Regions from separate parts of the Streptomyces sp. NPDC002619 genome, predicted to be linked through region 1. Evidence: riboswitches for the same ligand, from Rfam matches in the RefSeq annotation. Region 1 holds a riboswitch; each other region holds the start of a gene.
The links. Region 1 has a riboswitch for cyclic di-AMP ahead of ACFYXB_RS31690 (peptidoglycan DD-metalloendopeptidase family protein). Riboswitches for the same ligand answer to the same signal wherever they lie in the genome.
Positions count from the first base shown of each region.

Region 1 (7,924 bases):
CTGGTGGGGGCGGTACCGCCGATGCCGCGACCCTAGCCGACGACGCGGACGGCCGTCCGGCACGGGACCTCGTTCCGGCCTCCTGACGTGGGCGGCGTCGCAGTGACCGGGCCGTGCGGGCCGTGGGAGAGACCGAGCCCGTCCGACAAGCTCACTCCCGCCCGAGTCCGCCGCGATTTCCGGCACCTCCGCCCGAAGGCGGCCTGTCCTACCGGAGCACCGAAATCCTCCCGCCCCGGCCCAGGCCGGCCATCCGGTCGCAAGAACACCCGGCCCACACCACGCCATGACGTGCACACAGTCGGCAAACCGGGCCCCGCAAAACGACGGACGAAGAAGTCAACCACCCCGCGTCCACGCCGCACAGGTTAAAGATCAAGTGAGAAATACGGAAGCCCCACCCCGCCGTTTTGGCCGGAAGGGTGGGGCCTCGGTGTCAGGACTTGACGATCCGCGTCTCGACTTGGATGCCGGATGGATTTCGTGAAGTGGGCAGTGGGATGTACTGCCGTGCCTCAGTAGTCCTCCCCCGTCGAGGGGGACCGTCGAGCGCCTGGATCGCCTGTTTTTGTTCGGCCTCCGTCAACTTGGCGAACGACTGCGTCATTGCGTTCAGGCTTTCATTCCTGCCCCGAGTCACCGCTCACCTGCGAGATCGAGATCGCGATTGTCCTGGCCCTGAGCAACGTCCGTTGCCTCGCTGCGGCGCCAGGGGTGTGCGATCGGGGCAGCCACGGCCCGCCACCAAGAATCGACGGGAAGTGTTCCCGCGGGTTCGAAGGGTTCGCCCGGCCGGGGAAATGCGGCTGGCTGCTCGGCTTCCTCGGCGGCATCCTTAGTCCACTCGCCGGGCTCTGCCCACGGGTGCACGGAGAGGGTGAAGGTGCCCCAGTGGATAGGCATCATGACGCCGTGCGGCTTGCCCCCTTGCAGGTCAAGGTGCGCCTGGATCCCCTGAGCGGGCGTCATATGTATGTCGGGCCACCCACCGGGGAGTGGGGTACAGTCCGTGTGGTTCTTGGGCCAGAACTCGCTGTACGCGCCGATCTGGATCATCGTGGCGTCGAAGGGGCCGTGCTCGGCGCCTATGTCCTTGAAGCCCTCGAAGTAGCCGGTGTCGCCGCTGTGGTAGATCCGGTGCTCCTCGCCGGCGACGGCCCACGAGGCCCAGAGCGTGTGCTGGGTGTTGCGCAGACCCCGGCCGCAGAAGTGGCGGGCGGGGCCGGTGGTCAGGGTGAGTCCGCCCACCTTGGTCGTCTCGTGCCAGTCCAGCTCGCGCAGCCGGTCCGCGGACACACCCCAGTGCTCCAGGTGGGCGCCGACGCCCAGCGGCACGGCGAACACGGTGTCCGTGCCGGCCAGCTCCTTGATCGTGGGCATGTCGAGGTGGTCGTAGTGGTCGTGCGAGATGACCACCACGTCGACCGGGCCCAGCGCGGCCAGCGGCAGCGGCGCCGGGTGCAGCCGCTTGGGTCCGGCGAAGGGGAACGGAGAGCAGCGCTCGCCCCAGACGGGGTCGAAAAGAACGCGCTGTCCGTCGATCTCCGCGAGCACGCTGGAGTGGCCCATCCAGGTCAGCCGTAGCCCGGTGGCGGGCGGCTTGGCCAGGTCGGCGAGGGTGGTGGCGTGCACGGGCACCGTGCCCTGCGGGGCGCGGCGCGGGCGCAGGTCCTTGTCGAAGTAGACCTTCGCGATGTCCAGCATCGAACCGGAGGGCCGGGTGCGGGCGGTGCCCCCGGGGTTCTGGAAGACACCGTCCTTGAAGTGGGGCGATCTGCGGATCCGCGCCAGGCGTTCACCGCCCGGGTCGGCGCCGAAGGCCGCGGGTTGCAGCGCGCGGAGCCCGGAGCTCAGGGAACGCAAACCGGTCACGGTACCTCCTGGTCGAGTCGGTCAGGCCATCCATTATGGTCGGCCCCTCCGACAGTCCCGCGTCCCGCCCCGACGAACGGACGTTGACAGGGTTCGACCCGCTTTCGATACTGACTCATCATTCAGTAATCGTCGGTATCCAGCGTCCGGAGACACCATGACCGCCCCCTTGTTGTCGCTCACCTGGACCGACCACGTCACCGGACGCCGGGGCTTCCTGGTCGTCGACCGGCTGGTGCGGGGTGTCTCCAGCGGCGGGCTGCGGATGCGGCCGGGCTGCACGTTGGACGAGGTGACCGGGCTGGCCCGCGGCATGACGATGAAGGAGGCCCTGCACTACGACCCGCAGAGCCGCTACGTCCCCCTCGGCGGCGCCAAGGGCGGCATCGACTGCGATCCACGGGACCCGGAGGCGTACGGGCTGCTCGTGCGCTACCTGCGCGCCATGCGGCCGTACATCGAGACCATGTGGACCACCGGCGAGGACCTCGGCCTCACCCAGGACCTGGTCGACCGCGCCGCCGCCGAGGCAGGACTTGTGTCGTCCGTCCAGGCCGTGTATCCGCTGCTCGACGACGAGGCGACGGCCCGCAAGCGGCTCGCCGACGCGTTCGCCGTGGAGGTGGACGGGATCGGCCTGGACGAGTTGGTCGGCGGCTGCGGGGTCGCCGAGTCGGTGCTCGCGGCCCTGGACCGCGCCGGAGAGCCGTACACGGGCACGCGCGTCGCCGTGCAGGGCCTGGGCACCATGGGAGGCGCCACGGCCCGCTTCCTCACGCGCGCGGGGCTGACCGTCGTCGCCGTGGCCGACGTCAAGGGCACGATCACCAACCCGGCCGGGCTCGACATCGAGGCGCTGCTGGCAGCGCGGGACGCGTACGGCACCGTGGACCGCTCCGTGCTGCGTCCCGGTGACCGCGAACTGCCTCGTGACGCCTGGCTGTCCGCCGACGCGGAGGTGCTGGTGCCCGCAGCGGTGTCGTACGCCGTCGACACCGCCAACCAGCAGCGGATAGGTGCCCGTTGGATCATCGAGGCGGCCAACATGCCGGTGCTCCCGGCGGCGGAGCAGCTGCTCGCGCGGCGCGGGGTGACCGTGCTGCCGGACGTGGTGGTCAACTCCGGTACGAACGCCTGGTGGTGGTGGACCCTGTTCGGTGACATCGGCCCCGACGCCGAGGAGGCGTTCGCCCGCACCCGGCGCTCGATGCGCGCCCTGATCGACCTCGTGCTGGCCCGCGCGGAGACCGACGGCACAACACCGCGAGCCGCAGCCCATGCCGTCGTGGCCGACCGACTGCCGCTGATCGAGGAACGCTTCGGTTGGTACCGGTGACGGTCCTGGTACCGGTGACGGGTCATACCCTGCCGGGAATTGAGGCACGAGCACGACCGCAGCAGAGTCGACGGCACGCACCACACGGCAAACCGCTGATCCACGCGAGGAGCATCGTGCCCGCCATCGACCCGCAGTCCCTGACCGAGCGCTACATCGGCGTCTGGAACGAACCGGACTCCGAGGCCCGCCGCAAGACCGTGCACGGCCTCTGGACGGAGGACGGCCTGCACATCCTGCGCCCGCCCCAGGCGATGCACGACACGGCGGTGGGCCTCGGCTTCCCCACCGCCGTCCTGGAGGCGCGCGGACACGACGAGCTGCACGCACGCGTGACGCGTGCGTACGAGGAGTTCGTTGCGCCGGGGACGTACGTCTTCCGGATCCAGGAGCCCCCCACGCTCCTGCGGGACGTGATCACGTTCCGCTGGGAGTCCTTCCACCGCGAAGAGGGCCGCGCGACCGGCGGGGGCCGGGAGTTCCTGGTCCTGGACGAGGACGGCCGCATCAGGCTCGACTACCAGTTCGTGGACTGACCAGCCCGACCCGGGACGCATGAAGGGGGCCGACGGTAGAGGCGGCCCCCGCTACTGGACCGACCATCAGCAGGTCAAGACGTAACAGGCCATGTCCTGGTCGCCGTATAGGGTGACCGCGTGGCGAGAGTGCGGTTGAGTGTGGCCGAGCGGCGGGAGGAACTGCTGCGGGCCGCCATCGGGCAGATCGAGGCGCGAGGCGTGGCGGCCGTCAGGATCGCGGACGTGGCTTCGGCGCTCGGTGTGAGCAACGCGCTGGTGCTCTACCACTTCTCGACGAAGGAGAAGCTGGTCGCCGCCGCCTTCACCTACGCGGCCGAGGACGACCTCGCGCACCTGCGCAAGCTGCTGGGCCGGCGCACGAGTGCGCTGCGGCGGCTGCGGACGGCCGTGCGCTGGTACGCGCCGACCGGTCAGGCCAAGGGCTGGCGGCTGTGGATCGAGGGCTGGGCGGTGGCGCTGCGCGAACCCGCTCTGCGGGAGGTTGCGCGAGACCTGGACCGACGGTGGAAGGCGGCGATCACCGAGGTCATCGCGGAAGGCGTGGCGGCGGGCGATTTCGACTGCCCCGACCCGGCCGGTGCAGCCCTGCGTCTGACCGCCCTCCTCGACGGACTCGCCGTACAACTCACGTCGTACGCGGGCGCGGTGCCGCGCTCACGGGCACAGGAGTGGGTGGACGAGGCGCTCGCCCGGGAACTCGGGCTGCGGCTGGAGGCGTTGACCGCTCAGGAGCGGTGACGGATCCCCCGCGGGGCCGGGGTGCGCTTGTCGGCACCGCAGCCCCGCGAGGCCGTCAAGCCACCGAGGCGATCCGCATCTTGATGTCGTCCGGGGACAGGGCACCCTTGGCCGTCACATGGTCGCCCGAGGATTCGCCGCGCAGGCGCCGGCCGATCCAGGGGACCAGGTACTCGCGGGCCCAGTGCACGTCGTCGCGCCGGACCTCCAGCGTGCCACGCGGTGGGAGCGGGGGCCAGGGCTGGTCGGGGTCGGCCGGGACCTCGACGCCGAGGACCTGGCCGGCGCGCAGTGCCACGCGCGTGTGGCCCTCGGGCGAGAGGTGGAGCCGGTCGTCGTCCCAGGCCCGCCGGTCCTGGACGGTCTTCAGGGACCAGAGGTCGAGCACGGGGCAGCCGTATCGGTCGGCGATGGCCCGGACATGCCCGTTGTACGTCGCGATCTTGCCGCGCAGATGCCTGAGCACGGGCACACCGCGGGTGTCGAATCCTGTCGTCACCATGACCTTGCCGGCGACGGACGTCAGCTCGGCCACGGCCCGTTCGAAACGCTCGGCCACCTCGTCGGGGTCGGTGCCGGGCCGGATGATGTCGTTGCCGCCCGCGCAGAAGGACACCAGGTCCGGTGCGAGGTCCACGGCCTGCGGAATCTGGTCCGCCACGATCTGGTCGAGCAGCTTTCCGCGCACGGCCAGGTTGGTGTACTTGAAGTCGTCCTCGGGCCGCCGGTCCGCGAGCAGGACCGCGAATCGGTCCGCCCAGCCCACGAACGCCCCGTCGGGGCCGGGGTCGCCGACGCCCTCGGTGAAGCTGTCCCCCACCGCCACGTACGACCCGATCACTGATCTGTTGTCACTCTTCGAATCGTCTGCCACATCGGCCCATGATTCACCTTCGGATGTGACCTACGCGATCGTAGGAAGGGGTTGACGAACGGTGAGATAAGCCACTCCTAAAGACTTTGCCAACGCGGGAATAGGCGGTCGATCAGGCGTGTTGACGCTTCGACTGAGCCCGGAGACACACACCTCGAAGGCCGGACCCGGGGACCCGGGTCCGGCCTTCGACAGCTTGCGGGACGGGACGGTCAGACGGCGACGCCGTGCGAGCGGAGGTAGGCGACCGGGTCCACGTCCGAGCCGTAGTTCGGCGTGGTGCGGATCTCGAAGTGCAGGTGCGGGCCCGTCACGTTGCCGGTCGCACCGGAGAGGCCGACCTGCTGTCCGGCGGTCACGGTCTGGCCGGCCGACACGGAGAGCTGGGACAGGTGGGCGTACTGCGCGTAGTAGCCGTCGGCCAGCTTGATGACGACCTGGTTGCCGTACGCACCGCCCCAGCCCGCCGAGACGACGGTGCCCGCGCCCACGGCCTTCAGCGAGGTGCCGGTCGGGACGACGAAGTCGACGCCGGTGTGGTAGCCGCTGGACCACATGCTGCCCGCCACGTGGTAGCCGGTGCCGATGGTGGCGCCGGCGACGGGCAGGACGTCACCGGTGGCCGTGTTCGTGGTGGTGCCCTGGGCCGAGACATTCGACGCGGCCGACGGCGCGGACGATGAGGCCTGCTTCGGGGCGGGCTTCGCGGACTGGGAGGGCTGCGAGGTCTGGGACGGCTTCGACGACTGCGAGGGCGCCGGAGCGGCCGGCTCGGGGGTCGCCGCGGCCTTGTGGCCGAGCGTGAGCTTGAGGCCGGGGTGGATCAGCGAGGGGTCGTCGCCGATGACCGCGCGGTTGTCCTGGTAGAGCCGGGGCCACCCGCCGCGGACGCTCTGCTCCTCGGCGACCTTGGAGAGGTAGTCGCCGGGCCGCACGGTGTAGGTGCGGGCGCCGGAATTCGTCGCCGCGGCCTTCTTCTGGACCACCGGGGCCGACTGGACGGTCTTGACGGTCTTTCCGGAAACTGACTGCGGGGTCGCCGCGTGGGCTCCCGTGGCCCCTATGAGCGGCAGTGCCAGCGCGGCGGCGCCGCCGGTTCCGGCGACGGCGATCGATCGGGTGAAGCGCTGGGTCTTGGGACGGCGGTGCTTACCCTTCGCGGGCATGGCGAATTCCTCTCCGGCGCCTGCGAGGTGAGCTGTCGGGTTCGGGCTGGAGCTGCCCGGCCGCGCGGGGGAGCGCGACTTCACCCCGAGCCGTCCCGGAGACCGGAACAGGCAGTCGTACCTGGTGGGTCCCCCGCTCCTGCCGAGCACGGGTGAGTGTGTGGGGACTCCGGGCGGCGGCAGGATTCGGCGATCCGACCGGATTGGTGGCGAACGTAAACGAGCGGCACGCGACGGGACAAGCAGAAAATTCCCTCTGTCCGTGTTTCGCTTGATCCGTTACGGGAATTCCCGGTCACCCTCCGTGAATTCCCCTCGCATTTCCCACGTCAATTCCCGGGAAACGCAATCCGATTACGTGAGCATGACCAGCGACGCACGGTCACTGATATGACCCTCCTCACGCGCACCTTATCCACGTCCCGACATTCCGGAGCGAGTTTGAACAAAGGCTGAAATTCGGACATATACCTCAGATGCGGCATAGGCGGATGACTGCCGCATCCAGGTCACCACGCAGTCCGACACGGAGTCCGTGATGCAGAAGTACGGCACCTCGGTGCACTTCGCCCGTTTCGCGGCATTCGTACGACGCGGTGGGATCGAGTCCGCGCAGACGCAGCACCGGGACCGGCTCGCCGTAGCGCTGGGCCTGGAGCCAGGCGAGGACGACCGTCTCGTCCCCGCGCACGTACTGCACCGCGCTCAGCCCGCCCTCCGGGGGCCGCAGCCGGTACAGCTCGCCGTGCTGGACGACCGGCCGGATCTCCTTGTAGAGCTCCACCCACTCACGGGCCTCGGCCAGCTCCTCCTCGGTCCACTCCATGAGGTCGCCGCCGACTCCGAGGACACCGGCCATGGCGCTCACGAAGCGGAAGCGCAGGGAGCTGACCCGCCCGTTGAGCTGGGTGTTCGGGCTGTCGGTGACCCAGGCGGCCATGATCCGTGCGGGATGGATCTGGCTGAAGCCGTGCTGGATGGCGAGCCGGTCAAGCGGATCGGTGTTGTCCGAGGTCCACACCTGGTCCGTACGGCTCGTCACGCCGAGGTCGATCCGGCCGCCGCCACCCGAGCAGGACTCGAACGCGACTCCGGGGTGGGCCACCCTCAACCGGTCCAACAGGGCATACAGAGCGCGGACGTGATCGACCCACAGGCGCTGCGGGTACGCCTCGCCGGGCCAGCCCGCGTCGGTGAAGCAGCGGTTGAAATCCCACTTCACATAGTCGATCGGGGCGCTGGAAAGCAGCGCGTCGAGCTGCTCCCAGAGGTACTCCTGGACGTCCTCGCGGGCGAGATTGAGGACGAGCTGATTGCGCATTTCCGTCCGCTTTCGCCCGACTTGGTACTGCACCCAGTCGGGGTGCGCCCGGTACAGCTCGCTGTCCGGGTTGACCAT
Region 1 is NZ_JBIAQV010000027.1:76,202-84,125, reverse strand. Features, by position in the region: partial or broken gene ACFYXB_RS31720 (transposase) at 121-372, shown strand; gene ACFYXB_RS31715 (MBL fold metallo-hydrolase) at 637-1,872, opposite strand; gene ACFYXB_RS31710 (Glu/Leu/Phe/Val dehydrogenase dimerization domain-containing protein) at 2,030-3,208, shown strand; gene ACFYXB_RS31705 (hypothetical protein) at 3,325-3,744, shown strand; gene ACFYXB_RS31700 (TetR/AcrR family transcriptional regulator) at 3,865-4,485, shown strand; gene ACFYXB_RS31695 (SGNH/GDSL hydrolase family protein) at 4,541-5,326, opposite strand; gene ACFYXB_RS31690 (peptidoglycan DD-metalloendopeptidase family protein) at 5,572-6,525, opposite strand; cyclic di-AMP (ydaO/yuaA leader) riboswitch at 6,530-6,690, opposite strand; gene ACFYXB_RS31685 (alpha-galactosidase) at 6,998-7,924, opposite strand, start outside.

Region 2 (7,924 bases), on a different contig from region 1:
TCCCCGCGCTCGTCCGGGCCCACACCCGTCTGCGCGGCCTTCAGCACGGCCACCGACCGGCCGGCCGCGACCGCGGCGGCGGCCACCGCCGCCGTCGTGACCGTCTTGCCGACCTCCGTGCCCGTACCCGTGATCACCAGGACCGGCATCTCAACCCTCCCGCGCCGCCGCGCACACCGCGCGCGCGATCCGGGCCACGTCCGCGTCCCCGGTGACGTACGGCGGCATCGTGTAGACGAGGTCGCGGAACGGCCTCAGCCACACGCCCTCGCGCACCGCCGCCCCGGTGGCCGCCGCCATGTCCACCTCGTGGTCGAGTTGCACGACTCCGATGGCCCCGAGGACCCGAACGTCCTTCACGCCCGGCAGGCCGGCGGCCGGGGCGAGGCCGTCCCGCAGGCCCGACTCGATCCGCTTGACCTCGGCCGGCCAGTCCTGCCCGAGCAGCAACTCGACCGACGCGCAGGCCACGGCCGCCGCCAGCGGATTGCCCATGAACGTCGGGCCGTGGGCCAGCACCGGCACCTCGCCCCGCGAGATCCCGTCGGCCACCCGCGCAGTGCACAGCGTGGCCGCCATGGTCAGATAGCCGCCGGTCAGCGCCTTGCCCACGCACATCACGTCCGGCGTGACGGCCGCGTGGTCCGCCGCGAACAGCGCGCCGGTCCGCCCGAACCCGGTCGCGATCTCGTCGAACACCAGCAGCACGTCGTGCGCGTCGCACGCCTCGCGCAGCACCCGCAGATAGGCGGGGGAGTGGAACCGCATCCCGCCCGCGCCCTGCACCACCGGTTCGACGATCACGGCGGCCAGTTCGTCCGCGTGCCGCTCGATCAGCTCACGCAGGTGCTCGGCGTACGACTCCTCGAACTCGGCCGGTGGCGCGTCCGCGAACACCTGGCGCGGGAGCACCCCGGTCCACAGCTCGTGCATCCCGCCCTCGGGGTCGCACACGGACATCGGCTGCCAGGTGTCGCCGTGATAGCCGCCCCGCCAGGTCAGCAGGCGTTGTTTGCCCGGGCGGCCGAGCGAACGCCAGTACTGCAGACACATCTTGACCGCGACCTCGACCGAAACCGAGCCGGAGTCGGCGAGGAACACATGCTCGAGACCGTCGGGCGACATGTCGACAAGGTGCTTCACCAGGCGCACGGCGGGCTCGTGCGTGAGCCCGCCGAACATCACATGGCTCATCCGTGCCAACTGCCCCTGCGCGGCCTCGTTGAGCACCGGGTGGTTGTAGCCGTGGATCGCCGACCACCACGACGACATCCCGTCGACCAGTTCGCCCGAGCCGTCCGCGAGCCGCAGCCGGACCCCGCTCGCCGACTCCACGACGAGCGGTTCCACACGCCCGGGCATCGGGCCGTACGGATGCCACACGTGCCGCCGGTCGAGCTCGAGCAGCTCCGGCACGCTCAGGTCAGGCATTGGGCGCGAGGTCCGTCCCGGCACCCCGGCGGCGCACCGCGACGAGGTCCGTACGCGGCTCCTGGACCGGCTGCGCGGCGACGGAACCGCAGACCCCGCCACCCTCGTGGGAGCCGCAGCCCGCGCCCTCGTGCGACCCGCAGCCCGTCTCGGCGTGCGACCCGCACCCGCCCCCGACAGCTGCCCGGTGCTGCGGCAGCGTCACCTGGTCGGCGCCCTCCACCTCGAACCCGGCGTCGGCGATCATCTCCAGATCGGCCCTGCCCGCCTGGCCCTCGCTGGTGAGGTAGTCACCCAGGAAGATCGAGTTGGCGAGGTGCAGCGCGAGGGGCTGCATGGTGCGCAGATGCACCTCACGTCCGCCCGCGATGCGCACCTCGACGTCCGGACAGACGAACCGGACCATCGCCAGGATGCGCAGACAGCGCTGCGGGGTGAGGTTCCACTCCTTGGCGAGCGGGGTGCCCTCGAACGGGATCAGGAAGTTCACCGGCACCGAGTCCGGGTCGAGGCCGCGCAGCGAGAAGACCACGTCCACCAGGTCCTCGTCGCTCTCGCCCATGCCGGCGATGAGACCGGAGCACGCGGACAGACCGGCCGCGTGCGCCTTCTGGACCGTGTCCACCCGATCGGCGTACGTGTGCGTCGTCGTGATGTCCGCGTACGTTCCCTCGGAGGTGTTGAGATTGTGGTTGTACGCGTCCGCGCCCGCGTCGCGCAGCCGTTCGGCCTGACCGTCGGAGAGCAGCCCCAGACAGGCGCACACCTCGACGCCCTCGTTGCCCTCCTTGATCGCCCTGATCGTGTCCGAGACCCGGTCCACGTCACGGTCCGTCGGACCCCGCCCGCTGGCGACCAGACAGACCCGCTTGGCGCCACCGGCCAGGCCCGCGGCGGCCGCCTCGGAGGCCTGGTCGGGCTTGAGCCAGGTGTACTTCAGGATGTCGGCGTTGGAGCCCAGCCGCTGGGAGCAGTAGGAGCAGTCCTCGGGGCACAAGCCGGACTTGAGGTTCACCAGGTAGTTCAGTTTCACGCGCCGGCCGAACCAGTGCCGGCGCACCTTGCCGGCCGCGGCCACCACATCGAGCACGTCGTCGTCGGAGGTGGCCAGAACGGCGAGCGCTTCGTCGCGGGTCGGCAGCTCGCGCCGAAGCCCCTTGTCCACCAGCGTGTTCAGCAGGTCCATGAGGTCCGATCCTGTCCTACGGGACCGCCCCGGGCCAAGGAGAGTTTGCACAACGGAGACGGTTCACCGTGTGGGTATTGCCACACCCTGGGCGGCTGGTCGTCCGGCTAGTGTCTGTCCACTGCCTACAAATTCCCCGGAGGAGACATGGCGTTCGGCTGGATCGACGACCAGGCGGAGCAACGCCGCCGCGCCGGACTGGTACGGACCCTGCGCCCCCGCCCCGCCGCCTGGCCGCTCCTCGACCTGGCGAGCAACGACTACCTGGGCCTGTCCCACCATCCCGACGTCACGGAGGGCGCGGCCGGGGCGGCACGGACCTGGGGCGGCGGCTCGACGGGCTCCCGGCTGGTCACCGGCACCACCGAACTCCACACCGAGCTGGAGCGCGAGCTGGCCGAATTCTGCGGCTTCGAGGCGGCCCTGGTCTTCTCCTCCGGATACGCCGCCAACCTCGCCGCCGTCACCGCGCTCGGGCCGCACGGCTCGCTGATCGTCTCCGACGCCGGCAACCACGCCTCCCTGATCGACGGCTGCCGCCTTGCTCGCGGCACCACCCAGGTGGTCGGGCACGCCGATCCGGACGCCATCCGCAAGGCGCTCGGCACGCACGAGGGACCCGCGATCGCCGTCTCCGACACGGTGTTCTCCGTCGACGGGGACGCGGCCCCGCTGGCCGCGCTCGCCGCGGCCTGCCGCGAGCACGGCGCGGGGCTGGTCGTCGACGACGCCCACGGACTCGGCGTCCTGGGCGACGGCGGCCGGGGAGCGCCGTACGCGGCCGGGCTCGCGGGCGCCGACGACGTGGTCGTCACGGTCACGCTGTCCAAGTCGCTGGGCAGCCAGGGCGGTGCGGTGCTCGGCCCGGCCCGGGTGATCGACCACCTGGTCAACGCGGCACGAACGTTCATTTTCGACACGGGACTCGCGCCCGCCGCCGCTGGCGCGGCCCTGGCGGCGCTCAGGCTGCTGCGCCGTGAGCCGGAACGGGCGGCGCGCGCCCGCGATGTGGCCGGCGAACTGCACGCACGCCTGACCGCCGCGGGTCTTCAAGCCGTACGTCCGGACGCCGCGGTGGTCTCCGTGCGGGCGCCCTCCCCGGAGGGGGCCGTGCGCTGGGCGGCCGACTGCCGTAGGGCGGGCCTGGCCGTGGGCTGCTTCCGTCCTCCTTCCGTGCCCGACGGCATCTCACGGCTCAGGCTGACCGCCCGCGCGGACCTCTCCGGGTCCGAGATCGAGCGCGCTGTACGGGTGATCGGCGAGACGCGACCATGAGTCGGCGTGACACGGCCGTGCGTCGCCTGTGCGGAAACTGATCAATAAGGGGCGGTGGGTCGGTCCGGCAGAGGATCAGCGGAGCGTGTTGAGGAATCCCGCCCAGCTCTCGGGGGAGAAGAGCAGCGCGGGTCCGGCAGGTGCCTTGGAGTCGCGCACGGCGAGCAGCCCGGTCCACGGACCGGAGTGCGGCCGAGCCGTCTCCACGCAGTTGTTCGCTCCCGTGCTGTAGCTGCTGCGCAGCCACCGCACACCGTGCAGATCGGTACTGGAAGGTACGTTCCGAGGCAGTGCAGTCATGGTGCCTCCTTACGCGCCGTCACCTATCCCGGCGATGTAATCCAACGAGTCCTCGGGTGAAAGGGCGTGGATCTGAAGGGTGTTGAAGGCCTCTGAGTAGGCCTGGAGGTCTTCTTTCCGCTCCAGATAGAGGCTACTCGTCAAGTGGTCGAGAACAACCACATCCAGATCAGATGTGCTCGGAAATGAGAAGATAACGAAAGGTCCGGTGATTCCGATATGCGCACCGGCCGCGAACGGCAGCACCTGCAGCCGCACTTGAGGCAGGCGCGCCGCCTCCATCAGCCGCTTCAGCTGCCGCGCCATGACGTCCGGACCGCCGACATCCCTTCGCAACACCGCCTCGTCCAGTACGGCGCTCAGCTCCAGCGGCGGATTCGACCGCAGCACGTCCTGCCGGGCCAGCCGCACCTCCACCAGCGTGTCCAGCCGGTCGTCCGCAGCGCTGTCCGGCTCGCCCACGGCCGCCCGGGTCACCGCCCGCGCGTACTCAGGCGTCTGCAACAGCCCCGGTACCACCAGCGTCTCAAGCGTGCGCATCCCGCTGGCCTGCGACTCCAGGCTGATGAAGTCCCGGTAGGCGGGCGGCAGCACCCCGCGATAGGCGTGCCACCAGTGGTGACGGCCGTAGCCGTTCTCCGAGCCCGCCAACGCCAGCAGCAGCTCGCGCAGTTGACCGTCCGCCACACCATAGGCGTCCAGGAGTAACCGCACATCGGCCGCTTTCGCGCCGCTCGCACCCGTCTCGATACGGCTCACTTTCGACTGGTGCCACCCCACCATCCGGGCCGCCTCACCGCTCGTGAGACCCGCACCGGTGCGCAGGGAGCGCAGTTCGGCGCCCAGCTTCCGGCGGCGCACCGCGGGACCGTGCTGCATGCGCTACTCCTTACTCGGCATTACTCCTTACGTGCCGCCCAAATACGCTCTGCCGTCGCAGAGTTCACCGCTTTGAGCGACAGATATATGCATATCTTGGTGGATCGCCACCGTGACCGACGTGGTGATGGCAGTCTGACGACGAAGCACCAGTCCGGGACCGTACTCGAACCATCCGCTCCGTGTCGGACTGCGGTCCCGTGGGAAAGGGACAACGTCGCCATGGCAGACCATCTGGAAGCATCCGTAACTCTGCCGAGCGATCCCGCCTCGGTCTCCGCGGCCCGCTCCTACGTACTCGGCACCCTCGCGGAGTGGGGCCTGCCTGCGGACACGGAAGTCGCCGACACCATCCGGCTCATCGTCTCCGAACTCACCACCAACGCCGTACAGCACACCCTCGGTCAGTCACCCACCTTCACGGTGGACATGGTGCTCATCCGTGACGAACACCTCCGCATCGGCGTCACGGACAGTCATCCCCGCTTCCCCAAGAGACTGCCCGCCGCCGTCCAGCAGGACAATGGACGCGGCATGGTCATCATCCGCTGGCTCACCGCGGAATGCGGCGGCAAACTGCGCGTCCGTCCCACGCGCGAGGGCGGCAAGACCGTCTCCATCGAACTCCCCTGGACAGTCCCGGCCCAGCCCCTCACGACGGCGACCCAGCAGGAGCCGTGAGACTCTCCGGCTCCTGCTGGGTCGGTCGCCGAGGGCGGGGCCGCACGCCTGCGGCCGTCAGCCCTCGGGCAGTTCAGCTCACGCGGCCGTACCAGACGCTCCGCGTCCAGATCTTCTGCAGCCTCACCACGTCACCGGACTTCGGCGCGTGCCAGATCCTTCCCTTCCCGGCATAGATGCCGACGTGGTAGACGCTCGAGCCATAGTGGAAGAACACCAGGTCACCGGCCTTGCGGTTCCTGGCCGAGATATGACGCGTTCTGTTGTACTGCTGGGCGGCCGTCCGCGGCAGCCTCTTGCCCGCCTTCTTGAACGAGTAGAGCGTGAGCCCGGAACAGTCGAACCTGCGCGGCCCGGTGGCACCCCACTGGTACGGGGAGCCCTTCATCGAGGCCGCGATCCGGAGTGCCTTCGTCGCCGTCGCCCTCGTCGCGGCGGCGGCGTCCGTGGCCACGCCCGGAACCACGATCGAGCCGCCCATGGCGGCGATGGTGAGCGCCGAGGCCGTACCAGCCCGGACCATCAGCGACGGGACACGATTGAGCGCAGTCATGCGCAACCCTTCGTCAGCCGCCTGTGAAGGATGACCTGTCGGATTCGGACTGGCGAAGTAGCCCGGCCGCGTTGCCGCGGCTTCACCCCAAGGGCCGGTCGGAACGAACCTTCAGACGAACGAACGTCCGTTCCGGCGACCCGTCTTGCCTGGGTCCTCCACTCCTGCCGATCCACTGCCGTCGACCGGTCATCCGGGCGGCGGCAGGACTCGGCGTCCGCCCGGACCGCCCCGCCGCTGTGGCGGGGGCTTGTCGTCAGACAGGGATCCTCACTCACGCGTGTCCGAAAATCCCAAAGGAACCGGGGATTTGTGGTGTTACTCACCATTCGCCCGTTCGGGTCCACGGTGCCTTGTTCGCACCCTCGTCCAGGAGTTGACGAGCCCTCGGACCAGCGCGGGAGCACCTCGCCGAGCCCCTCGGCGGGCGCCCCGCGCATCCCGCGCGACGCCGAAAAAAAATGCTTTTCTACGCCGAACAGGGGTACGTCGTTTGGGTCGTTTCAACTCGGGCCGGGGTGTCCGGTCGTCGAGTGTGCGGCACCCCGGTCCCGGACGCCCGCGCCGGCCCATGCGTCAGGGCGGCGGCAAAGACACCCGCGCCGTGCGGCGCTCACCGTCCAGGACCCGCAATGCCCGTGCCAGCGTGGCCGCATGCAGCTCCGTCTCGCCCCGCTGATGCATCGTCGCCAGCGCGTCCTGCAGCTCCGCCGCCTTGCGCACCAGCGCCTGGGCCGCCCGCAGCCCGCGATACGTGTCCCCGTCCGACGCCGGATTGATCCGGCCCAGCAGGTCGACCACTTCCAGGTAACGGTCGATCAACTCGCCCTCGGCGCGGGTCAGGGCGGGCAGCGGCGGGAGTTCCGGTGGCAGCATCGGCCGCTCACCCCGCGTCGGGCGTGCGGCGGGAGGCCTTGCGGCTGGGGATGATGCCGTCCACCAGTCCATACGCCAGCGCGCCCGGGGCGTCCAGGATCAGATCCCGTTCGAGGTCCTCGTGGACCTGCTCCGCGCTACGACCGGTGTGCCGAACGAGCATTCCTTCCAGCAGCACCCGGACCCGACCCAACTCCTCCGCCTGGATGACGAGATCGCTCGGCTGCCCCTGCACCGGCTCGGGCAGCGACGGCTGCTGGACCACCATCCGTGCGCCCGGCAGCGCGAACCGCTTGCCCGGCGTACCGGCCGCGACCAGCAAGGCCGCCGACGAGCCGGCCTGCCCCAGGCAGATCGTCTCCACGTCGCAGCCGACGTAGCGCATCGTGTCGTAGATCGCCGCCATGGCGCTGAACGAGCCGCCGGGGGAGTTCACGTACAGCGAGATGTCCCGGTCCGGATCGTGGTGCTCGAGGTGCATGAACTGCGCCATCACGTCGTTGGCCGCCGTGTCGTCGATCGATGTGCCGAGGAAGACGATCCTCTCCTCCAGCAGCCTCGAGTACGGGTCGAGCGTCCGCTGGCCGGCGCTCGTGCGCTCGGTGAACTCCGGCAGGACATAGCGGGCGGACGGTCGGGTCATGGCATACCCCTCCTCGCGGCAGAGCCGTCTCCGGCAGAGAGCTCTCTGTAGAAAATGTACAGGACGTACAGAGTGGGGTCCTCCGGTCGCACAAGGAGAG
Region 2 is NZ_JBIAQV010000004.1:198,879-206,802, reverse strand. Features, by position in the region: gene bioD (dethiobiotin synthase) at 1-149, opposite strand, end outside; gene ACFYXB_RS10280 (adenosylmethionine--8-amino-7-oxononanoate transaminase) at 151-1,431, opposite strand; gene bioB (biotin synthase BioB) at 1,424-2,617, opposite strand; gene ACFYXB_RS10270 (8-amino-7-oxononanoate synthase) at 2,765-3,892, shown strand; gene ACFYXB_RS10265 (DUF397 domain-containing protein) at 3,968-4,192, opposite strand; gene ACFYXB_RS10260 (helix-turn-helix transcriptional regulator) at 4,202-5,071, opposite strand; gene ACFYXB_RS10255 (ATP-binding protein) at 5,294-5,752, shown strand; gene ACFYXB_RS10250 (C40 family peptidase) at 5,826-6,305, opposite strand; cyclic di-AMP (ydaO/yuaA leader) riboswitch at 6,308-6,502, opposite strand; gene ACFYXB_RS10245 (hypothetical protein) at 6,882-7,181, opposite strand; gene ACFYXB_RS10240 (ATP-dependent Clp protease proteolytic subunit) at 7,189-7,824, opposite strand.
Region 2: linked by a shared signal. The riboswitch ahead of ACFYXB_RS10250 (C40 family peptidase) and the one ahead of ACFYXB_RS31690 (peptidoglycan DD-metalloendopeptidase family protein) in region 1 are both predicted to bind cyclic di-AMP.

Region 3 (7,924 bases), on a different contig from region 1:
AGCGGCACGGCCGCCGCCGGGGCGCCCCCCGCCTCCAGCAGGACGGTGCGCCGCTCGGTGCCGAACTTCTTGGCCACCGCGGCCAGTTCGGCGGAGACCAGCTTGCGCAGTTCGGTGTCGGACTCCAGGATCCGGGTCAGCTCCGCGATCTCGGTGTTGAGCCGGTCCTTCTCCGCCTCCAGCTCGATGCGGTCGAACTTCGTCAGACGGCGCAGGGGGGTGTCCAGGATGTACTGCGTCTGGATGTCGCTCAGCGAGAAGCGCTCGATCAGGCGCTGCTTCGCCTCCGCGGAGTTGTCGCTGGAGCGGATGAGCCGGATGACCTCGTCGATGTCGACCAGGGCGGTGAGCAGGCCCTCCACCAGGTGCAGTCGGTCGCGCCGCTTGGCGCGGCGGAACTCCGAGCGTCGGCGCACGACCTCGAAGCGGTGGTCGAGGTAGACCTCCAGGAGCTCCTTGAGGCCCAGCGTGAGCGGCTGGCCGTCGACCAGGGCCACGTTGTTGATGCCGAAGGACTCCTCCATCGGCGTCAGCTTGTAGAGCTGCTCCAGGACCGCCTCCGGCACGAAGCCGTTCTTGATCTCGATGACCAGGCGCAGCCCGTGCTCACGGTCCGTGAGGTCCTTGACGTCCGCGATGCCCTGGAGCTTCTTCGAGCCGACCAGGTCCTTGATCTTGGTGATGACCTTCTCCGGGCCGACCGCGAACGGCAGCTCGGTGACGACGAGGCCCTTGCGGCGCGCGGTCACGGTGTCCACGGCCACCGTCGCGCGGATCCTGAACGTGCCGCGGCCCGTCGCGTAGGCGTCGCGGATCCCGGACAGGCCGACGATGCGGCCGCCGGTGGGCAGGTCCGGACCCGGGACGAACTTCATCAGCGTGTCCAGGTCCGCGTTCGGATGGCGGATCAGATGGCGGGCGGCCGCGACGACCTCGCCCAGGTTATGCGGCGGCATGTTGGTGGCCATGCCGACCGCGATGCCCGAGGTGCCGTTGACCAGCAGGTTCGGGAAGGCGGCGGGCAGGGCGACCGGCTCCTGCTCCTGGCCGTCGTAGTTGGGCGCGAAGTCGACCGTGTCCTCGTCGATCGACTCGGTCATCAGGCTCGTCGCCTCGGCCATCCGGCACTCGGTGTACCGCATGGCGGCCGGCGGGTCGTCGTTGCCCAGCGAACCGAAGTTGCCGTGGCCGTCGACCAGCGGGACGCGCATCGAGAACGGCTGGGCCATGCGCACCAGGGCGTCGTAGATCGACGCGTCGCCGTGCGGGTGGAGCTTGCCCATGACGTCGCCGACGACGCGGGCGCACTTCACATAGCCGCGCTCGGGGCGCAGGCCCATCTCGTTCATCTGGTAGACGATGCGGCGGTGCACCGGCTTGAGGCCGTCTCGGGCGTCCGGCAGGGCACGGGAGTAGATGACCGAATACGCGTACTCGAGGTACGAACCCTGCATCTCGTCCACGACGTCGATGTCGAGGATCTTCTCCTCGAACGAGTCGTCGGGCGGCGGGGTCTTCGTGCTGCGGCGGGCCATCGCTGCCGGCTCCTCCTGTTTTCGGGTCGCCCGCCTAAGGGGCGCTCTTGTTGAGGCGTTCAACGCGATCTGACGTGGACCATTGTGGACCGCGGCACTGACAACCCGGGCCGGGCCCCGGTGTCCGGGTCCGCCCGGTGCCGCTCCGCGGCACGATCCCGCAGGCTACGCGATCCGCTGTGGGCGTATGTCCCGCGGGAACTTCGCGCATGGTGCGCACGCTTGCATACAGTGGCAGGACTGGCAGGAAAACCGCGGTTTTCACGACCGCATCCGCGATCGAAGGGACGTACATGCCCATGGGTCACACGGCCACAGCCGAGGCAGGCTCCGGGGGCCTGACAGCGACCGAGCACCGCCTGGCCAACGGTCTGCGCGTGGTGCTCTCCGAGGACCATCTGACCCCGGTCGCGGCGGTCTGCCTCTGGTACGACGTCGGCTCCCGCCACGAAGTCAAGGGGCGTACCGGCCTGGCTCACCTCTTCGAGCACCTGATGTTCCAGGGCTCCGGACAGGTGACGGGCAACGGTCACTTCGAGCTCGTGCAGGGCGCCGGCGGCTCGCTGAACGGCACCACCAGCTTCGAGCGCACCAACTACTTCGAGACCATGCCCGCCCACCAGTTGGAGCTCGCCCTGTGGCTGGAGGCCGACCGGATGGGCTCCCTGCTGGCCGCGCTCGACGACGAGTCCATGGAGAACCAGCGCGACGTCGTCAAGAACGAGCGCCGCCAACGCTACGACAACGTGCCCTACGGCACCGCGTTCGAGAAGCTGACCGCCCTCGCCTACCCGGAGGGCCACCCGTACCACCACACGCCGATCGGCTCGATGGCGGACCTCGACGCGGCCACCCTGGAGGACGCGCGCGCGTTCTTCCGCACGTACTACGCGCCGAACAACGCCGTGCTCTCCGTGGTCGGTGACATCGACCCGCAGCAGACCCTCGCCTGGGTCGAGAAGTACTTCGGCTCGATCCCCGCCCACGACGGCAAGCCCACGCCGCGTGACGGCTCGCTGCCGGACGTCATCGGCGAGCAGCTGCGCGAGGTCGTCGTCGAGGAGGTCCCGGCCCGCGCCCTGATGGCCGCCTACCGGCTCCCCGAGGACGGCACGCGCGAGGCGGACGCGGTCGACGTGGCGCTCACCGTCCTGGGCGGCGGCGAGTCCTCCCGGCTCTACAACCGGCTCGTACGGCGCGACCGTACGGCGGTCGCGGCCGGGTTCGGCCTGCTGCGGCTGGCCGGGGCGCCCTCCCTGGGCTGGCTGGACGTGAAGACCTCCGGCGATGTCGAGGTGCCGGTCATCGAGACCGCGATCGACGAGGAGCTCGCCCGCTTCGCCGAGGAGGGCCCCACGTCCGAGGAAATGGAGCGCGCCCAGGCCCAGTTGGAGCGCGAGTGGCTGGACCGGCTCGGCACGGTCGCGGGCCGCGCCGACGAACTGTGCCGGTACGCCGTCCTGTTCGGCGACCCGCAGCTCGCCCTCACCGCCGTGCAGCGCGTCCTCGCGGTGACCCCGGAGGAGGTCAAGGAGGTCGCCCAGGCCCGGCTGCGCCCCGACAACCGCGCGGTGCTCGTGTACGAGCCGCTGTCGGCCGAGTCCGCGGAGCACACCGAGGACCCGGGCATCCCCGAGGACCCGGAGTCCGAGGCCACCGTCGAAGCCGGCGCCACCGCAGACCAGGACGACAACGAGGAGGCGGCCAAGTGACCGAGCTCGCCGCGATGGAGTTCCACCCCCAGCCCCGCGCGGGCGAGGCGAAGCCGTGGGCCTTCCCGGCCCCCGAGCGAGGCACGCTGGACAACGGCCTGACCGTGCTGCGCTGCCACCGCCCCGGCCAGCAGGTCGTGGCCGTCGAGGTGCTCCTCGACGCGCCCCTGGACGCCGAGCCGGCCGGCTTCGACGGCGTCGCCACGATCATGGCGCGGGCCTTCTCCGAGGGCACCGACAAGCACTCCGCCGAGGAGTTCGCCGCCGAGCTGGAGCGCTGCGGCGCCACCCTCGACGCGCATGCCGACCACCCCGGCGTCAGGCTGAGCCTGGAGGTACCCGCCTCCCGCCTCGGCAAGGCGCTCGGGCTGCTCGCCGACGCCCTCAGGGCGCCGGCGTTCGCGGACAGCGAGGTCGAGCGGCTGGTCCGCAACCGCCTCGACGAGATCCCGCACGAGCTGGCCAACCCCTCCCGCCGCGCTGCCAAGGAGCTCTCCAAGGAGCTGTTCCCGGCGACCGCGCGCATGTCCCGCCCGCGCCAGGGCACCGAGGACACGGTCGAGAAGATCGACGCGGTGGCCGTAAGCGCCTTCTACGACCGGCACGTCAGGCCCGCCACGGCCACCGCCGTGGTCGTCGGCGACCTCACCGGCATCGACCTGGACGAGCTGCTCGGCGAGACCCTGGGCGACTGGACCGGCTCCCAGGCTCAGCCGCGCCCCGTGCCGCCGGTGAGCGCCGACGACACCGGCCGGGTCGTCATCGTGGACCGCCCCGGCGCTGTCCAGACCCAGCTGCTCATCGGCCGCGTCGGCTCCGACCGGCACGACCGCGTGTGGCCCGCGCAGGTGCTCGGCACGTACTGCCTCGGCGGCACCCTCACCTCCCGCCTGGACCGCGTCCTGCGCGAGGAGAAGGGCTACACCTACGGTGTGCGCGCGTTCGGCCAGGTCCTGCGGTCCGCCCCGGACGGCACAGGCGCCTCGATGCTCGCCATCAGCGGCTCCGTGGACACCCCGAACACCGGCCCGGCGCTGGCGGACCTGTGGACCGTGCTGCGCACGCTCGCCGCGGAAGGACTCACCGACGCGGAGCGCGACGTCGCCGTGCAGAACCTGGTCGGCGTGGCGCCGCTCAAGTACGAGACGGCGGCGGCCGTGGCCAGCACGCTCGCCGACCAGGTCGAGCAGTACCTGCCCGACGACTACCAGGCGACGCTGTACCAGCAGCTCGCAGCCACCGGCACCGTGGAGGCCACCGCCGCCGTGGTCAACGCCTTCCCGGTGGAACGGCTGGTCACGGTCCTGGTCGGCGACGCGGCGCAGATCAAGGAGCCCGTGGAGGCTCTCGGCATCGGCGAAGTGAGCGTCGTCTCCGCCGAGTAGAGCACGCGTAGAGCCCGTGTGGTGCACGCGCGCGTGGGGCTCTGACGACCGACGGGTTGTCAGGGCCCTTTCTCATTTCCCCCAGATGTCCGAATTGGGGCGGAGGTTGCCTGTCTGCCCTGTGGGATGCGCTACAAAAGCCCGGATCGGTTTGGGGATTGAAACTTGTCCCGCTTAGCGTCGTCCGGGCTGTTCGTCAGGCAGTGCGCCGCGCCCGCGGCACCGGACAGTCATCGCCGAGTCCCCCTACGGCGCGAGCCAGGGGAGCCGGGGACCCACACGTCCCTGGGGTGAATCGGACGCCCGCGCCGAGCGAGGGGGTCCGTAGGAGACCTTCCTGCTCCGAACCCGTCAGCTAACCCGGTAGGCGAGAAGGAAGGAAAGGACCAGCCACTCCATGGCGTTCACCCGCGCCACCGGGAAGCACCGCCGTCCCACCCGGACACGTCGCACCACCGCTCGCGCGGCGGGCGTCGCGGCCCTCGCCACCACCGGCGTCATGGGCACCCTCGCGGCCACCCCGGCGCTCGCCGCCGAGACCCCGGCCGAGCAGACGGGCCTCATCCCCGTCGTCACCCTCGGCGACTCGGTCGCCCAGCAGATCGACGCCCAGGCCGCAGCCCAGAAGCAGGCCGCCGAGGAGAAGGCGGCCGAGCAGGCCGCGCGCAAGGCGGCCGCGCAGGAGGCCAAGAAGGAGCGCGCGGCCAAGGAGCGCGCCGCCCGCGAGGCCGAGCGCAAGCGCCTCAACGCCTTCGTCGTGCCGATAGCGAACTCGTACGTCTCCACCGGCTACAAGACCGGCGGCTCCCTGTGGTCCTCCGGCGCCCACACCGGCATCGACTTCCACGCCTCCTCCGGCACCACCGTCCACGCGGTCGGCTCGGGCACGGTCGTGTCGACCGGCTGGGGCGGGGCGTACGGCAACCAGATCGTGATCAGGATGGCCGACGGGATGTACACCCAGTACGGCCACCTGTCGTCGATCGGTGTCTCGGTGGGACAGACGGTCGTCCCCGGCCAGCAGATCGGCCTGTCCGGCGCGACCGGCAACGTGACCGGGCCGCACCTCCACTTCGAGGCCCGTACGACCCCGGAGTACGGCTCGGACATCGACCCCGTCGCCTATCTCCGCAAGCACGGCGTGAACGTCTGACGACCCAAGGCGCGACAGCGAGGCCCCGGCTCCCTCGAGCCGGGGCTTTCGTCGTTTCGGACCCCCCGCTGTCCAAAAAATATCCATGGATTCCGGCCCGCCATCGGAAATTCCGGCTCATTGCAATAGAGTCACAGAACACACGTCAATCGTCGACGTTTCACGGGGATTAAGGCGGAGGTCGGTCATGCGTATTCCGGCGCACTCGGTATGCACGGCGATCCGGGACGACATCGTCGCAGGTGTCTACGAGCGCGGCAGCCGGCTCACCGAGGAACTGCTGGCCCGCCGCTACGGCGTCTCGCGCGTCCCCGTCCGCGAGGCTCTGCGCACCCTGGAGGCCGAGGGCTTCGTGGTGACCCGGCGGCACGCGGGCGCGTGCGTCGCCGAACCGACCGAGCAGGAGGCCGCCGACCTGCTGGAGATGCGCATGCTCCTGGAGCCGCTCGGCGCCTCCCGGGCCGCTCAGCGGCGTACCGAGGCGCATCTCAAGGTGCTGCGCGGCCTGGTCAGGCTGGGCCAGGAGCGGGCCAGGCGGGGCAACAGCGAGGACCTGCGCTCGCTGGGCGGCTGGTTCCACGAGACGCTCGCGCAGGCCTCCGGCAGCCATGCCCTGACCTCGATGCTCACCCAGTTGCGGCACAAGATCGCATGGATGTACGCGATCGAGGCGCCCGCCGACCCCGCGGAGTCCTGGGCGGAGCACGGTGCCATCGTGGACGCCGTGGCGCGCGGCGACGGCGAGCGCGCGCGGGCGATCACGGCGCTGCACACCGAGCGCGCGACGACCGCGCACCGGCTGCGATTCGCGCCCGGCGCGGAGCGTGTGAGGAACTCGCAACACCCCGTAAACATGTCGAGCCTGCGGCATTAACACGGGCGCCGTATACAAAGAGGGGATATTCGGGTGGCGTGAATTTCCGCTGACCTTTCTCGCGTGCGCCGTGAATTCATGGCGCACGCCTCATTCGTGCGTCCTGAGTCTGTCCCGCGGTGAATTCACCAGATGTGCCGCGGAAACGCGGAAGCCGCGCCACCCCTGCTGGGCGACGCGGCTTCCCGGTACCGGTCCGGTATGAATCCGGTACGGTTCAGACGGTCTCGGGCAGTTCCTCGAGGCCCTCGGCGACCAGCTTGGCCAGCCGGTCCAGGGCGACGTCCGCGCCTTCGGCGTCGGAGGCGAGGACGATCTCCTCGCCGCCCTGGGCGCCCAGGCCGAGGACGGCCAGCATGGAGGCCGCGTTGACGGGGTTGCCGTCGGCCTTGGCGATCGTCACGGGGACGCCTGCGGCCGTGGCGGCTCGGACGAAGATGGAAGCGGGGCGGGCGTGGAGACCCTCGGCCCAGCCGACGTTGACGCGGCGCTCAGCCATGTGATGCTGCCCTTCAGTGTTCAGGGTTGTCTAGACCAGTTTCCCATATGGTGAAGCATGCCCGGAGCGGTCCTGCGTCCCGCCCAGGCGTGGAGTCGGACCGCGGCCTCGGTCCGACTCCGTTCCCCACAGACTGCCTCGCGCCGTTGTCATTGGCGAGCCGTACTCTGGGGCCCATGCAGACCCCGGCGGACCGGCAGGACCGGCACGAGTACCCCGCCCACTGGGAGGCGGACGTGGTGCTGCGCGACGGTGGCACCGCACGCATCCGGCCGATCACCGTCGACGACGCCGACCGCCTGGTCAGCTTCTACGAGCAGGTCTCGGACGAGTCGAAGTACTACCGCTTCTTCGCGGCGTACCCACGTCTGTCCGCCAAGGACGTCCACCGCTTCACGCACCACGACTTCGTGGACCGGGTGGGGCTCGCGGCCACCATCGGCGGCGAGTTCATCGCCACCGTACGCTACGACCGCATCGGCGCCGGCGGAGCACCCGCCTCCGCCCCCGCCGACGAGGCCGAGGTCGCCTTCCTCGTGCAGGACGCCCAGCAGGGCCGCGGGGTCGCCTCCGCCCTCCTGGAACACATCGCGGCCGTCGCCCGCGAGCGCGGCATCCGCCGGTTCGCCGCCGAGGTGCTGCCCGCCAACACCAAGATGATCAAGGTGTTCACGGACGCCGGGTACACCCAGAAGCGCAGCTTCGAGGACGGCGTCGTACGCCTGGAATTCGACCTCGAACCCACCGACCGGTCCCTTGCAGTGCA
Region 3 is NZ_JBIAQV010000019.1:113,682-121,605, forward strand. Features, by position in the region: gene ACFYXB_RS26955 (DNA topoisomerase (ATP-hydrolyzing) subunit A) at 1-1,535, opposite strand, end outside; gene ACFYXB_RS26960 (M16 family metallopeptidase) at 1,829-3,247, shown strand; gene ACFYXB_RS26965 (M16 family metallopeptidase) at 3,244-4,632, shown strand; cyclic di-AMP (ydaO/yuaA leader) riboswitch at 4,857-5,016, shown strand; gene ACFYXB_RS26970 (M23 family metallopeptidase) at 5,030-5,785, shown strand; gene ACFYXB_RS26975 (GntR family transcriptional regulator) at 5,973-6,659, shown strand; gene ACFYXB_RS26980 (HPr family phosphocarrier protein) at 6,877-7,158, opposite strand; gene ACFYXB_RS26985 (GNAT family N-acetyltransferase) at 7,335-7,924, shown strand, end outside.
Region 3: linked by a shared signal. The riboswitch ahead of ACFYXB_RS26970 (M23 family metallopeptidase) and the one ahead of ACFYXB_RS31690 (peptidoglycan DD-metalloendopeptidase family protein) in region 1 are both predicted to bind cyclic di-AMP.